Regions from separate parts of the Paenibacillus yonginensis genome, predicted to be linked through region 1. Evidence: riboswitches for the same ligand, from Rfam matches in the RefSeq annotation. Region 1 holds a riboswitch; the other holds the start of a gene.
The links. Region 1 has a riboswitch for thiamine pyrophosphate ahead of AWM70_RS20915 (ABC transporter substrate-binding protein). Riboswitches for the same ligand answer to the same signal wherever they lie in the genome.

Region 1 (6,082 bases):
GCCCTCCTTCAGCGTCTCTCGGAACCATTCCCCCTGCCACAGCGTAAGCCAGTTCGCTCCGGTCTCAAGCCGGATTTGCAGAGGCAGGCTGAACAGGATGCCCAAAACGGTCAGAATTGAGCCGGTCAGCAGGAGCAGACGGAATCGGCCCATTTCGAACGCTTCGGCGCGGAAGGCACGCGGGAACAGCCACAGCGGAAAAGCCAGGCCGCCCGCAAGCAGCATAAGCCCGCCGTACAGGAGCCAGCGGATGATCACCTGATCGGCGCCGGGAGCCCCCCCTGCGGACAAGTCCCCGGCCGCCAAAGCGGCAGCGGCGGCACCCGCCGCGTCGCCGACGGCGAAAGGAACGGTGCCCGAGATCGGATGGCCGTCACCGGAGATTACTCTCCATCTGGCGACGTAGACCCCTTCGGGCAGGTCCTTCTCGAGCTTCACCGACAAACCGGCGGGATTATCCGCGTCGATGACCGGCTCCCCGCTGCTCACCTTCTGTCCTTTGTTATTCAGGACGCTGAGTGCAAAAAAGGAAGGGTCGAAGGCTTCATTAAACAGCAAGTGCACCTCGGTTGGCGCTGTCTGCAAAGCCTGTCCGGAAGCCGGCTCGGATTTGATGATATAAGCATGGGCAAAGCTGGCCGCCGGAACGAGCAGCTGGAACAGGAAAAATAGAAGAAAGGCGGCAAACGCGCCGGTTACATACTTTTTGGGCATAAAATTACCTACTCTCTCGGAACTCGTGTTTGTTCAATTTAACACGGAGCGCCAGACAAATCATGACCAAATCGGGCTATGAACTATTTAAAATTTGAAAAGACCTGTGTCTATCCTGTGAAAGATGGGCGGGGCATTGCTGCTGCTGGGCATACGGATGATAAAAACTAACCTTATTTCTGTATGCCCTAACAGATAGCGGGTTTAAACCAAGTATTTTTAAACTTGTTTTATATAGGGGGTGGGGGTATAATGGAAAGCGTAGCAGGGAGATCACAGAACAAACTGAAGTGAATAGTTCATTTTTTTAATAAGGAAGTGAAGTCCGTGGCGCAAAGTAGCGGAGGCCATCCGCATGTAGAACAGCAAAGCTGCCATAACGGAGCGGACAAGAAGCCGGCCGAGCGGCGCAGCCACCATTCGGAAGAGATGAAGGGCAAGCTTGTGGCCCGCTTGAACCGGATCGAAGGCCAGATACGCGGCGTGAAAGGCATGATCGAGAAGGATACGTACTGCGATGATGTGCTGAACCAAATTGCGGCGATTCAATCCGCGCTGAATGGCGTTGGCAAACTTTTGCTGGAAGGCCATATGAAGAGCTGTATCGTGGAACGCATTCAGGATGGCGAAACCGAGGTTTTGGATGAGCTGATTGTAACAATTAATAAATTGATGAAATAACAATATTTTGGGAGGTTTTTTGACTATGAAGACAGTTACTCTGCAAGTAGAAGGCATGTCCTGCAATCACTGCGTGAAAGCGGTAGAAGGCGCGGTTCAAGAGGCTGGAGCGACAGGCAAAGTGGATCTGGCAGCTAAAAAAGTCGACGTTACTTATGATGACAGCAAGCTGGATCTGGCTAAAATCAAGGAAGCCATCGAAGACCAGGGCTACGATGTCGTGAACGGCTAACCGCATGTGATCGGATGCCTTGACTGTAAGACTCCCGTTGCTCCCTGTTTTTAGGGGGATACGGGAGTTTGTCCTATTGACTATGGACAACGTTTTGACGATATGATTATAATATGGGTTGTATAACCCGCAATTTCATAGACATGGGGAGCTGGATGAAGGCCGGCTGAGAGTGCGTCCCAAGCAAGACGCTGACCCTTATACCTGATCTGGATAATGCCAGCGTAGGAAGAGCTATTGTCAATTTGTAAGACTTTCATTCATTTGACAGGATGCAGGCGCCCCGACCGGGCGCCTTTTTTGGCGTTAAATCCTAAGTTTCAGGAGCGGGAACCCAAATCAAGAGGGAGCGAACAAGAAGTGAAAGCAAACAAGCTAGGAGCTTTGCTGCTGTCCGGGATACTGCTGCTGGCAGCAGCGGGCTGCGGTTCAAACGGAGCAAGCAACGTGGCAGGCAATACCGCCGGGAGCAATGCGGAAAGTGCGGCGCCGTCTACGGACGCCAAGGATTTGAAGGACATTAAGGTGGTGCTCGACTGGACGCCAAACACCAACCATACCGGCTTGTATGTAGCCCAGGAGCTTGGCTACTACAAAGAGGAAGGCCTGAACGTGCAAATCGTGCAGCCGGATGAAGGCGGAGCCGATGCGATGATCGCCTCCGATGCTGTTCCGTTTGGCATCAGCTATCAGGAAAGCATTACGCAGGCTCAAACGCAGGGTGTGCCGCTGGTTTCGATTGCGGCAGTGATCCAGCATAACACCTCCGGTTTTGCCGCCCCGGCGGACCGGAACATCAAATCGCCGAAGGATTTTGAAGGCAAACGTTATGGCGGCTGGGGTTCCCCTGTGGAAGAGGCGGTTATGAAATCCATCATGGATTTGCAGAACGCCGACGTCAGCAAGGTGAAGAACATCAACATCGGCGACGCGGATTATTTCACGGCCGTGAAGCGTGATGTTGATTTCGCCTGGATTTATTATGCCTGGACCGGTATTGAAGCCGAGCTGCGCGGCGAGAAACTGGATATGCTGTATGTGAAGGACTACTCGAAGGATCTGGATTATTACACGCCGGTCATCGCTACGAATGAGAAAGAGATTCAGCAAAACCCGGAGTTGGTCAAAGCTTTTATGAAAGCCACTTCCAAAGGCTATGAATATGCCATCGCCCATCCGGCCGAAGCGGCCGACATCTTGATCAAGGCTGTGCCCGACCTCGATCCGAAGCTGGTCAAGGCCAGCCAGGAATGGCTGAGCCCTCGCTACCAGGACGATGCCGCAAGATGGGGCGAGCAGAAGGAATCTGTCTGGACCGGCTACGCCAACTGGATGTACGAGCGCAAGCTGCTCGACAAACCGCTCGACGCTTCCAAAGCGTTCACGAACGACTTCCTGCCTGAATCTTAATTGAGGATGAGGAGCTTAGAGGAGTCACTTAGTCTGGGCCTGGTAGTCAGTGGATAGACGAAAGCCGCTCCAATGGGTGCGCAGGATCAGGAATTAACAGGGTTAAGGGTTAATTGGATTAAAGAACAAAGGGCAACCCAACTTAGAAGTAGAATTTAAGCAGTATGTGTTAAAAAATTAAAACAGGATCGAATTCAAACGATCCTGTTCCATTTTTACCAATCTCACAAAAAAGGGACAAATGAAGCCTATAACAGCACGGCGGGAACTTAGGAGATGTCCATGACAAAATAATGAGTCCAGCCAAACGTAACTGGCGGAGAGCTGAATGATTCCGAAGAAGCGTAAGCGCCCGTCTGAAAGCTTTCCGAAGGAAAGCTGCATCGTAAGCATAGACTGTTCCCGGATTTTATCGTATTAATAAAATTTTGAAGGAATCCGGGAACAACAGCGGTCGTAGGAACATTCGGATCGCAGCCCCGCGCCAGGGCGTAACTTATTATTTTCCACTAGCTATCTCAAATGATCCGCACAGCTCCAACCCTTCATTTGTCCATTTTTCCCACTCCCACCTGAAAGCGAGGAATCCCTCATGGCCAACGCACTTGTAAGCATTCAAATCATTCCGAAGACCCCGAACGGGGAAAGTGTCATCCCTTATGTGGACCGCGCCATTGAAGTCATTCAACAGTCCGGCGTCAAACATCAGGTCAATGCGCTTGATACGACGATGGAAGGCGAACTGACCGAGCTGCTGGACATCGTGCGCCAAATGAACGAAGCGGTTCATGAATTCGGCAGCGACAGCATCATTTCGCAGATCAAAATCCTGTACGGGCCGGACGGCGTCAGCATGGACCAATTAACGGAGAAGTATCGTCCATGACCTCGGTTCGAGCCGTTTGGAAAAGCGTGTGGCCGCCCCTCGTGGCGGTCCTCTTGTTTTTACTGGTGTGGGAGGCAGCGGTTGACGTCTTTCATGTGGAAAAATGGATCCTTCCCAGCCCGTCCGATATCGGCCATGAGGCGGCGACCGGCGCTTCCGGCTTGTGGGAGCACACTAAAGCTACGCTTGCCCTGACGCTGGAAGGCTTTGCGGTAGGGTCGATTATTGGTCTGATGGTGGCCGTGCTGCTGCACCGGATTCCTTTTGTGAAATCGGCGCTTTATCCGCTGCTGATCCTCAGCCAGAACGTGCCGACGATCGCGCTTGGCCCGCTGCTGATGATCTGGTTCGGGTTCGGCGTGCTGCCGAAGCTGATCCTGATTACGCTGGTCTGCTTTTTCCCGGTTGCTGTCGCGGCTATGGACGGGCTTGCCCGAACCGATCATGTGATGCGCAATTACATGGAGATGGCCGGGGCGACCAAGGGACAGATTTTTCGGAAGCTGGAGTTTCCTTATGCGATTCCGTCCATGCTCTCGGGCCTTAAAATTTCGGCTACTTATAGCGTCATGGGCGCAATCATTTCCGAATGGCTCGGCGCGGAGAAGGGCATTGGCTACTATATGAAAATGCAGAAATCCACGTTCCGGACGGACCGCGTATTTGTAGCGATTCTGATCATTGTGGTGATCAGCTTGGCGATGTTTGTGGCCGTGGCGATCGTGGAGCGCCTGCTGTCGCGATACAGCCCGCCGCGCCGGAAGGGCGGCTGATTTATGGGGCCTTTACCGGGACAGACAAGAATTGAGCCCAGGCGATGGATATTACTTCTTTTAACTTCTCCATTAGCGGTGATTCCGGAGGAATAAGTTCTGCTCAACCAAGGAGTATTTATTGTTAAGGATTCATAAGCGGGAGGAGGGGAATTAAACGAAATGTATTATGATGACGATGGAAGTTATTTGGAGGCTCTTCCGGATAAATTAAAAAATAGTAAATTACCCAAGGGTATTACGTGGTTTGAAGACCATGTACATTTCGATACATTAAGAGAAGCCTCTGAATGGGTACTATCTGATTCTTACAATAAAATAGGTCATGATTACAATGGATACATCTCAACTGATCCTAAGTTAGTCCATGCCCTTGTTTATGAATTAGTCAGACATAGAAGATACGAAGGGAAAGTACGCGTTTGGGAATATGGCCTTAATGGAAAATACTATCATCTCTTATGGATAGAGCAATAAGTGTTAAATTAGCTATCAGTAAGTTAGGGGAGGAGGAGGCCAGGATGGCAGTAGAAAAACAAGAGGGGAAAGCCGCTTTGGATGAACCGGGCACAGCCGGGGGAGCAGCCGGAACAACCGCAGCAGGCAGCAATACATCAGGCACGACCGGCCCCCAGACCGTATTGGAGGTGACCGGTTTAAGCAAAACCTACCGGGAAGGCAAATCGGCGGTGCAGGTGCTGGACAACATTAACCTGACAGTGGCTGAGGGCGAATTTGTATCCATCGTCGGACCCTCCGGCAGCGGAAAAAGCACGCTCTTCCACCTCATCGGCGGACTGACGCAGCCGGACGCAGGCCGGATCGCTCTGCGCGGCCGGGAGATCACGGGCGAACGCGGACATATCGCGTACGTTCCGCAGCAGCCCGCGTTGTTCCCCTGGCGCACCACCCTGGACAATGTAGCGCTGGGGCTGGAGGTCGCGGGCACGCCGCTGCGGGAAGCGCGGGCGCAGACGCGGGAATGGCTGGCCAAAGCCGGGCTTGCCGGCTATGAAGAGGCCTACCCGCATATGCTGTCCGGCGGCATGCAGCAGCGGGCGGCATTCCTGCGGGGGCTGCTCAGCCCGCAGGAGCTGATGGCGCTGGACGAACCGTTCAGCGCCCTGGACGCCTTGACGCGCAGCGACATGCAGCATTGGCTGCTGGAGCTGTGGGAGAAGAACCGCCGTTCGGTGCTGTTCATCACCCACAGCATTGAAGAGGCGCTGCTGCTGTCGGACCGGATTGTTTTGCTGTCCGGCCGGCCGGCCAGGGTACTGCATGAATTGACGGTTCCGTTCCCTCGTCCTCGCCAGGCCGAGATGGCCGAAGAACCCGAATTTCTGCGCCTCCGCCGCGAGATGACGGAGCTGATGCGAAGCGAGC
Region 2 (6,082 bases), 1.7 Mb from region 1:
GTACATCCAGAGGAGGATTTCTATGCTGACCCTAGGCCTTATTCTGATTCTCATTGTCTTGATCGCGGCTGCCGTTTACGGATTTACTTATGTTTATCCGTCATTTGGCGTGCCTGTTCACCGCTACAGGCTCAGCCCTTTTGAGCAGTCCGAGCAATTTAAGCAGGGGAAGTTTCAGAATCGGATTCCAACCCAATCGCTGGACGCCTCCGTTCCGAGCTTCTTCTCCCTATTTGCGGATCATTTGAAAAGCAAGCCGGAACGCCGTCCGCCGCACGCATTGCCGGTTATGAAGTCGAATCCGGACCGTCTCCCTATGCCCTTAACGGATTCGGTCACCTGGCTGGGCCACTCAAGCGTTTGGTTAAGGCTTGGCGGGAGACAGGTTCTCCTGGACCCTATGCTCGGCATGTATTCCTCTCCGCTGCCGGGATTTGGCGCCAAACGCTTTGAAAGCAAACCCCAAATAGAAGCCGGAGATTTGCCGCCGGTGGACGCTGTTTTTCTCTCGCACGATCATTTCGACCATCTCGATTACAGCACGATCCTGCAATTAGCAGGCAAGGTGGGACGATACTTTGTACCGCTTGGCGTGGGCAGCAGACTGGTTCGGTTCGGTATCCAGCGCGAGCTCATTCAGGAATGTGACTGGTGGGAAGAAGTAGAATGGCAGGGGATCCGGGCGGTTTGCACGCCTGCTCGCCATTTTTCGGGCCGGGCGCTGTTTGACAAGAATGCAACCCTCTGGTGCTCCTGGGTACTGATGGACTCGGCGAGCCGTGTCTATTTCAGCGGGGACAGCGGTTACGACGAGCACTTCAAGAAAATCGGGGACCTGTACGGCCCATTTGATTTAACCCTGATCGAATGCGGGCAATACGATCCCCGCTGGGAGCAGATCCATATGATGCCGGAGCAGACTGTACAGGCGCATAAGGATTTGAAGGGCAAAAGGCTGCTGCCCATCCACTGGGCGGGTTTTGCTTTGGCTATGCACGGCTGGACCGAACCGGTCGAACGGGCAGCTGAAGAAGCGGAGCGTTCCGGAGTCGAGCTGGTCTTTCCGCGAATCGGGGAATCCGTATCCCTGAAGGCAGAAGCTCCGGGCCCCCGGGAGAAATGGTGGAGAACCGTTTGAAATTCCTCCTTGCCAATTTCAGGAGATTCGGATATATTAAATTTGAACTTCATAATGGAACACGGGTGCTGGATGAAGTCCGGCTGAGATAGGAGCCTTATGCTCCTGACCGTTAATCTGATCCAGGTAATGCTGGCGTAGAGAAATCATCCGAATTGTTATGACCATTCGTGTTATTCTCGAATGGTCTTTTTTATTTCGGCCGCGGGGAGCAAGCACAGCTGCTTCCCGCGGATTCTCCGCCTGGCTGTAGCGCTTGGGAAAAGGAGGAGGCAGACGAAATGGGAATCCAAACGATGGATGGCCTTCACCGGCTGGTGGAGAAGCGACAAGACGAGCTGTTTCAGATCCTGGAACGGCTTATTTCTTGTCCAACGGTAAGCCCGCCGGCCCGCAATACGATGGGGGCACAGCAATATGTGGCCGACCTGCTGGAATCCATCGGGTTTGAAGCGGAGCTGTGGGAGGTTTATCCCGGCGATCCGAATGTAACGGCCGTTAAGAAGGGAAGCGCATCAGACCGGTATAACAGCCTGCTGCTGAACGGCCATATCGACGTCGCAGAAGTCGGGGACACCGGCGCGTGGGAACGAAACCCGTTTAAGCTGGTGATCGAGGATGGCCGCGCCTATGGCCGGGGAGCTAGCGACATGAAAGGCGGCCTTGCAGCTTTGCTGTTTGCTTTCAAGCTGCTGCATGAGGAAGGAATCGAGCTTAAAGGCGATCTTCACTTTCATTCCGTCATCGGCGAGGAGTCGGGCGAGGCGGGAACAAGGGCCTGCATGGAAAAGGGCTGCAGCGCAGATTTTGCCGTAGTGGCTGATGGCAGCGGCTGCAGGATTCAAGGACAAGGCGGCGTCATTACCGGCTGGGTTACGGTGCAGAGTCCGGTAACGCAGCATGACGGGCTTCGCTCGCGAATGATTCATGCGGGCGGGGGAGTCAAGGGCGCAAGCGCGATTGAGAAGATGATGAAGCTCATTCAGGGCCTGCAGGAGCTGGAGCGCCACTGGGCCGTCACCAAAAGTTATCCCGGCTTTGCACCGGGCAGCAACACAATCAATCCGGCCGTGATCGAAGGCGGCCGGCATGCGGCTTTTATTGCCGATCGCTGCGCGCTATGGATCACCGTTCATTTTTATCCCAATGAGGATTACGATTCGGTGACGGCAGAGATTGAAGATCATCTGCTGCGGGTCGCTGCGGCCGATCCCTGGCTGAAAGACCATCCGCCGGTATTCAAATGGGGCGGCAGGTCGATGATCGAAGATCGCGGCGAAATCTTCCCCGCGCTGGAGCTGGATACGCAGAATCCAGGTTTATTATCGCTGGCTGACTGGCATCGCCGTACTCATGGGAGTTTGCCCGAAGTCGGCATGAATCCGAGTGTGACAGATGCAGGCTGGATCGGCCGGGCCGGCATTCCGACGGTCATCTATGGACCAGGCGAGCTGGAGCAGGCCCATGCGGTCAATGAAAGCATATCCGTCCGGCAGCTCGTGGATTATGCGAAGGTCATGATCGGATTTATCACCGAATATTGTGAAACACCCAAAGGGAAGGGGAATGGGAAATGACGAAGACCGACCAAACGGCACAAGCCGCTGCGGCATGGACTCCGGCTGAGCATGAACAGGCGGAAAGTCCGGGACGGGGCAGGTTTACAGCCCGGCTTCACCGGTCTGTCCAGCGTGTCTGGGCCGGCTGCCATGCGCATCCTTTTCTGGAGGAGCTGAGAAGCGGAAGTTTGCCTCTGGACGTGTTTGCTTACTATATGAAACAGGATTACGTATTCCTCAAGGACTATGTCAAAATGTTTGCCTTGGGCAGTCTTAAAGCCCGGGACCTGGAGACAATGGGGAAATTCGCGGACCTGCTGCAGCAGACCTTGAATGTCGAAATGGAGCTGCACCGCCAATATGCCGAGAGGTTTGGCATCACCCGCGATGAGCTGGAAGCGACTGAGCCCGCACCGGTCACCCTGGCTTACACCAAATATATGCTGGACGCCGGCGCCCAGGGGACGCTCGGCGATGTTGTTGCTTCCCTGCTGCCGTGTATGTGGAGCTACAGTGAAATCGGCAGCGAAGCGGTCCGTCTCCATCCGGAATGTTTGGATCATGACCTCTACCGGGAATGGTTTGTCATGTACAGCTCGGACGAGTTTCGAAGTTTGGCCGATTGGTGTGTTCAGCTGATGGACCAGCTTGCCGAGGGACTTCCCGAGCGTGAGCTGGCCAGGCTGGAGGAACGGTTTGTCACGACCTCCCGGTTTGAGTATATGTTCTGGGATATGGCTTACCGCAAAGCCGCGTGGGACTTATGAGCATCAAGGAAACGGCTGGCCTTCCGTGCCTTTCGGTGCAGGAGCTGAGCTACGCCTTTGCCAAAGACAAACCGCTGTTTTGCAAGCTCAGCTTTGATCTGGCGGAAGGGGAATTTGTTTCGCTTCTGGCGCAGAGCGGTATGGGCAAAACGACTTTATTCCGTTTGATTGCCGGGCTGCTTAAACCGCAGAAGGGCGAAATTTATGCCCCTAAGCAGCAGATCGGCTATATGCCGCAAAGAGATTGCCTGATGCCCTGGCGGTCAGTGCTGGATAATGCCGCCGTAGGGCTTGAGGTCAAGGGCCTGTCTAAACGGGAGGCCAGACGACAGGCGTTCGAGCTGCTGCCGGAATTTGGCCTCGAAGGGACCGAACGCCGCATGCCGCATGAGCTGTCGGGCGGTATGCGGCAGCGTGTCTCCTTCATGCGCAGCCTGCTGGCCGGAGGGCGCCTGCTTCTGCTGGATGAGCCGTTCAGCGCTCTGGACGCGATGACCCGCATCAGCATGCAGGAGTGGCTGCTTCAAATCTGGGAGAAGCACCGGCCGACGATTCTGTTCATCACCCATGACGTAGATGAGGCTCTGCTGCTGTCGGACCGCCTGCTCATCGCTTCACATGCGCCGGTCTCCCGGCTGCATGGTCTTAAAGTCGGTCAGCCAAGACCCCGCAGCTACGAGACGCTGCTGACGCCGCCTTTTATAGATTTGAAGCAGCGGGTGCTTGAGCTGCTGCGTCCGGGGATGCCGTCACCCGAAGGAGCTTCGGCGCACAAGGAGGGGTGGGAATGAAGCGAATTCGCGATGTCTCCCCGTTTGTTCTGATGCTCGTGCTGGTGGCGGTGCTTTGGGAAGCCGCGACGACCTATCTGAATATTCCGCATTACATCATTCCCAAATTATCGGATGTGTTTCTTTCCCTGTGGGATAACCGCGGTCTGCTGGCCAAACATGCGGGAGTTACGTTTGGAGAATCCCTTTTGGGCCTGGCCTTCTCTATCGTGTTTGGCGTTCTGGCCGCGGTTTGGATCGAAGCCTCCGGCTTGGCCCAGAAAACGCTGTATCCGCTCATCATCGCTTCCCAAAGTGTTCCGATCATTGCCTTGTCGCCGATTATGGTGATGTGGTTCGGCTATGAGATCTGGAGCAAGGTGGCCGTCGTGATTTTGTTTACCTTCTTCCCGATCGCGGTAAATACGGCAGATGGCTTCCGCAGCGCGGATGCCGGCATCGGCGAGGTGCTGCGGACGATGGGAGCCGGCAGCAGACAGCTGTTCCTGAAGTGGAAGCTGCCCTCGGCCTGGCCGGGATTCTTCACGGGGCTCAAGCTATCTGCTACATACAGCGTAGGGGGCGCGACTTTGGGGGAATGGCTGGGCGGCGAATCCGGATTAGGCGTTTATACCAAAAGAGCTTCCAATATGCTTCGCGGCGATGCCGTGTTTTCCGGCGTGCTGCTTCTCGCGGCAATGGGCATGCTGATGTTTGCTGCGGCTCATCTGCTTGGCCGGATCTGTATGGCAAAGAGAAGAGAGCGCACATGACTGCTCTCTATTTATTTTTCTGAAAAGGGGAACGAAAAAAAGATGAACAAAGCTCTGCGATTTCATAAAAGCAGGCATCGGAATAATGACGGAAGGCGCCTAAAACTGGTACTCTTAACTATATGGCTTTGTTTGGCCGCAGGTCTCAGCGGATGTTCCGCCAATAAGTCGGCAGGCTCGGGACTTACCGAGGTAAACGTTTTGCTTGACTGGTACCCGAATGCGGTCCATTCCTTTTTGTTCGCCGCCGAGCAGGAGGGATACTTTGAACAAGAAGGCCTGAAGGTGAATCTGGAGACGCCGGCGGATACGAATGATGCGATCAAATTGCTGGCAGCGGGGAAAGCGGATCTTGCCATCAGCTACCAAATGCAGATTGCCCAGTCCCGGGCGGAGGATATTCCGGTCGTGTCCGTGGCAGCCCTCGTCCGCCACCCGCTGGATCAAATCTTTGTGCGTGAGGATTCGGACATTAAAAGTCCAAAGGATCTAGCCGGGAAAAAAATTGGTTATCCGTCAACACCTCTGAACGAAGCGATGGTGAACACGATGGTGGCCAGCGACGGCGGCGATCCTTCCCAGGTCAAATATACCGATATCGGCTGGGATTTGATTCCGGCCATGACGACCGGCAAGGTGGATGCCATTATCGGCGGTTATATCAACCATGAGAAGCTGCTCATCGAGAAGGAAGGCATTCCGCTGCGGACATTTGATCCGGCGGATTACGGGGTGCCTGATAATTATGAATTGGTGCTGGCGGCCAGTGAAGACGGGCTTGCCAAACACGAAGACACCATCCGCAAATTTCTGAAAGCCGCCGCTAAAGGGCAGGCGTACACCGTGCAGAACCCGGATCAGGCGCTGAATATTCTGCTGGAGCATGAGAACAAGGATTTTCCGCTCGATCCGGAGGTCGAGAAGCAGAGCTTGAATATTCTGCTGCCTATGATGGATGACGGGTCGGCCGGCTTCGGCGAGCAGACGGAGGCTTCATGGGAAGCAGTCATTCAGTGGCTGAAGGACCATGGACAAATCAAAGCAGACACAACGATCAAGGCACAGGATGCATTCC

Region 2: another riboswitch for thiamine pyrophosphate. It lies ahead of AWM70_RS06300 (acetylornithine deacetylase); the one in region 1 lies ahead of AWM70_RS20915 (ABC transporter substrate-binding protein).

What each region holds. Positions count from the first base shown of each region.
Region 1 covers NZ_CP014167.1:4,630,561-4,636,642, forward strand. The annotation lists gene AWM70_RS20900 (copper resistance protein CopC) at 1-714, opposite strand, end outside; gene AWM70_RS20905 (metal-sensitive transcriptional regulator) at 1,042-1,395, shown strand; gene AWM70_RS20910 (copper ion binding protein) at 1,421-1,627, shown strand; TPP riboswitch at 1,762-1,875, shown strand; gene AWM70_RS20915 (ABC transporter substrate-binding protein) at 1,988-3,037, shown strand; gene AWM70_RS20920 (MTH1187 family thiamine-binding protein) at 3,630-3,923, shown strand; gene AWM70_RS20925 (ABC transporter permease) at 3,920-4,696, shown strand; gene AWM70_RS20930 (hypothetical protein) at 4,859-5,173, shown strand; gene AWM70_RS20935 (ABC transporter ATP-binding protein) at 5,218-6,082, shown strand, end outside.
Region 2 covers NZ_CP014167.1:1,368,215-1,374,296, forward strand. The annotation lists gene AWM70_RS06295 (MBL fold metallo-hydrolase) at 23-1,138, shown strand; TPP riboswitch at 1,190-1,299, shown strand; gene AWM70_RS06300 (acetylornithine deacetylase) at 1,420-2,715, shown strand; gene tenA (thiaminase II) at 2,712-3,464, shown strand; gene AWM70_RS06310 (ABC transporter ATP-binding protein) at 3,461-4,255, shown strand; gene AWM70_RS06315 (ABC transporter permease) at 4,252-5,007, shown strand; gene AWM70_RS06320 (ABC transporter substrate-binding protein) at 5,209-6,082, shown strand, end outside.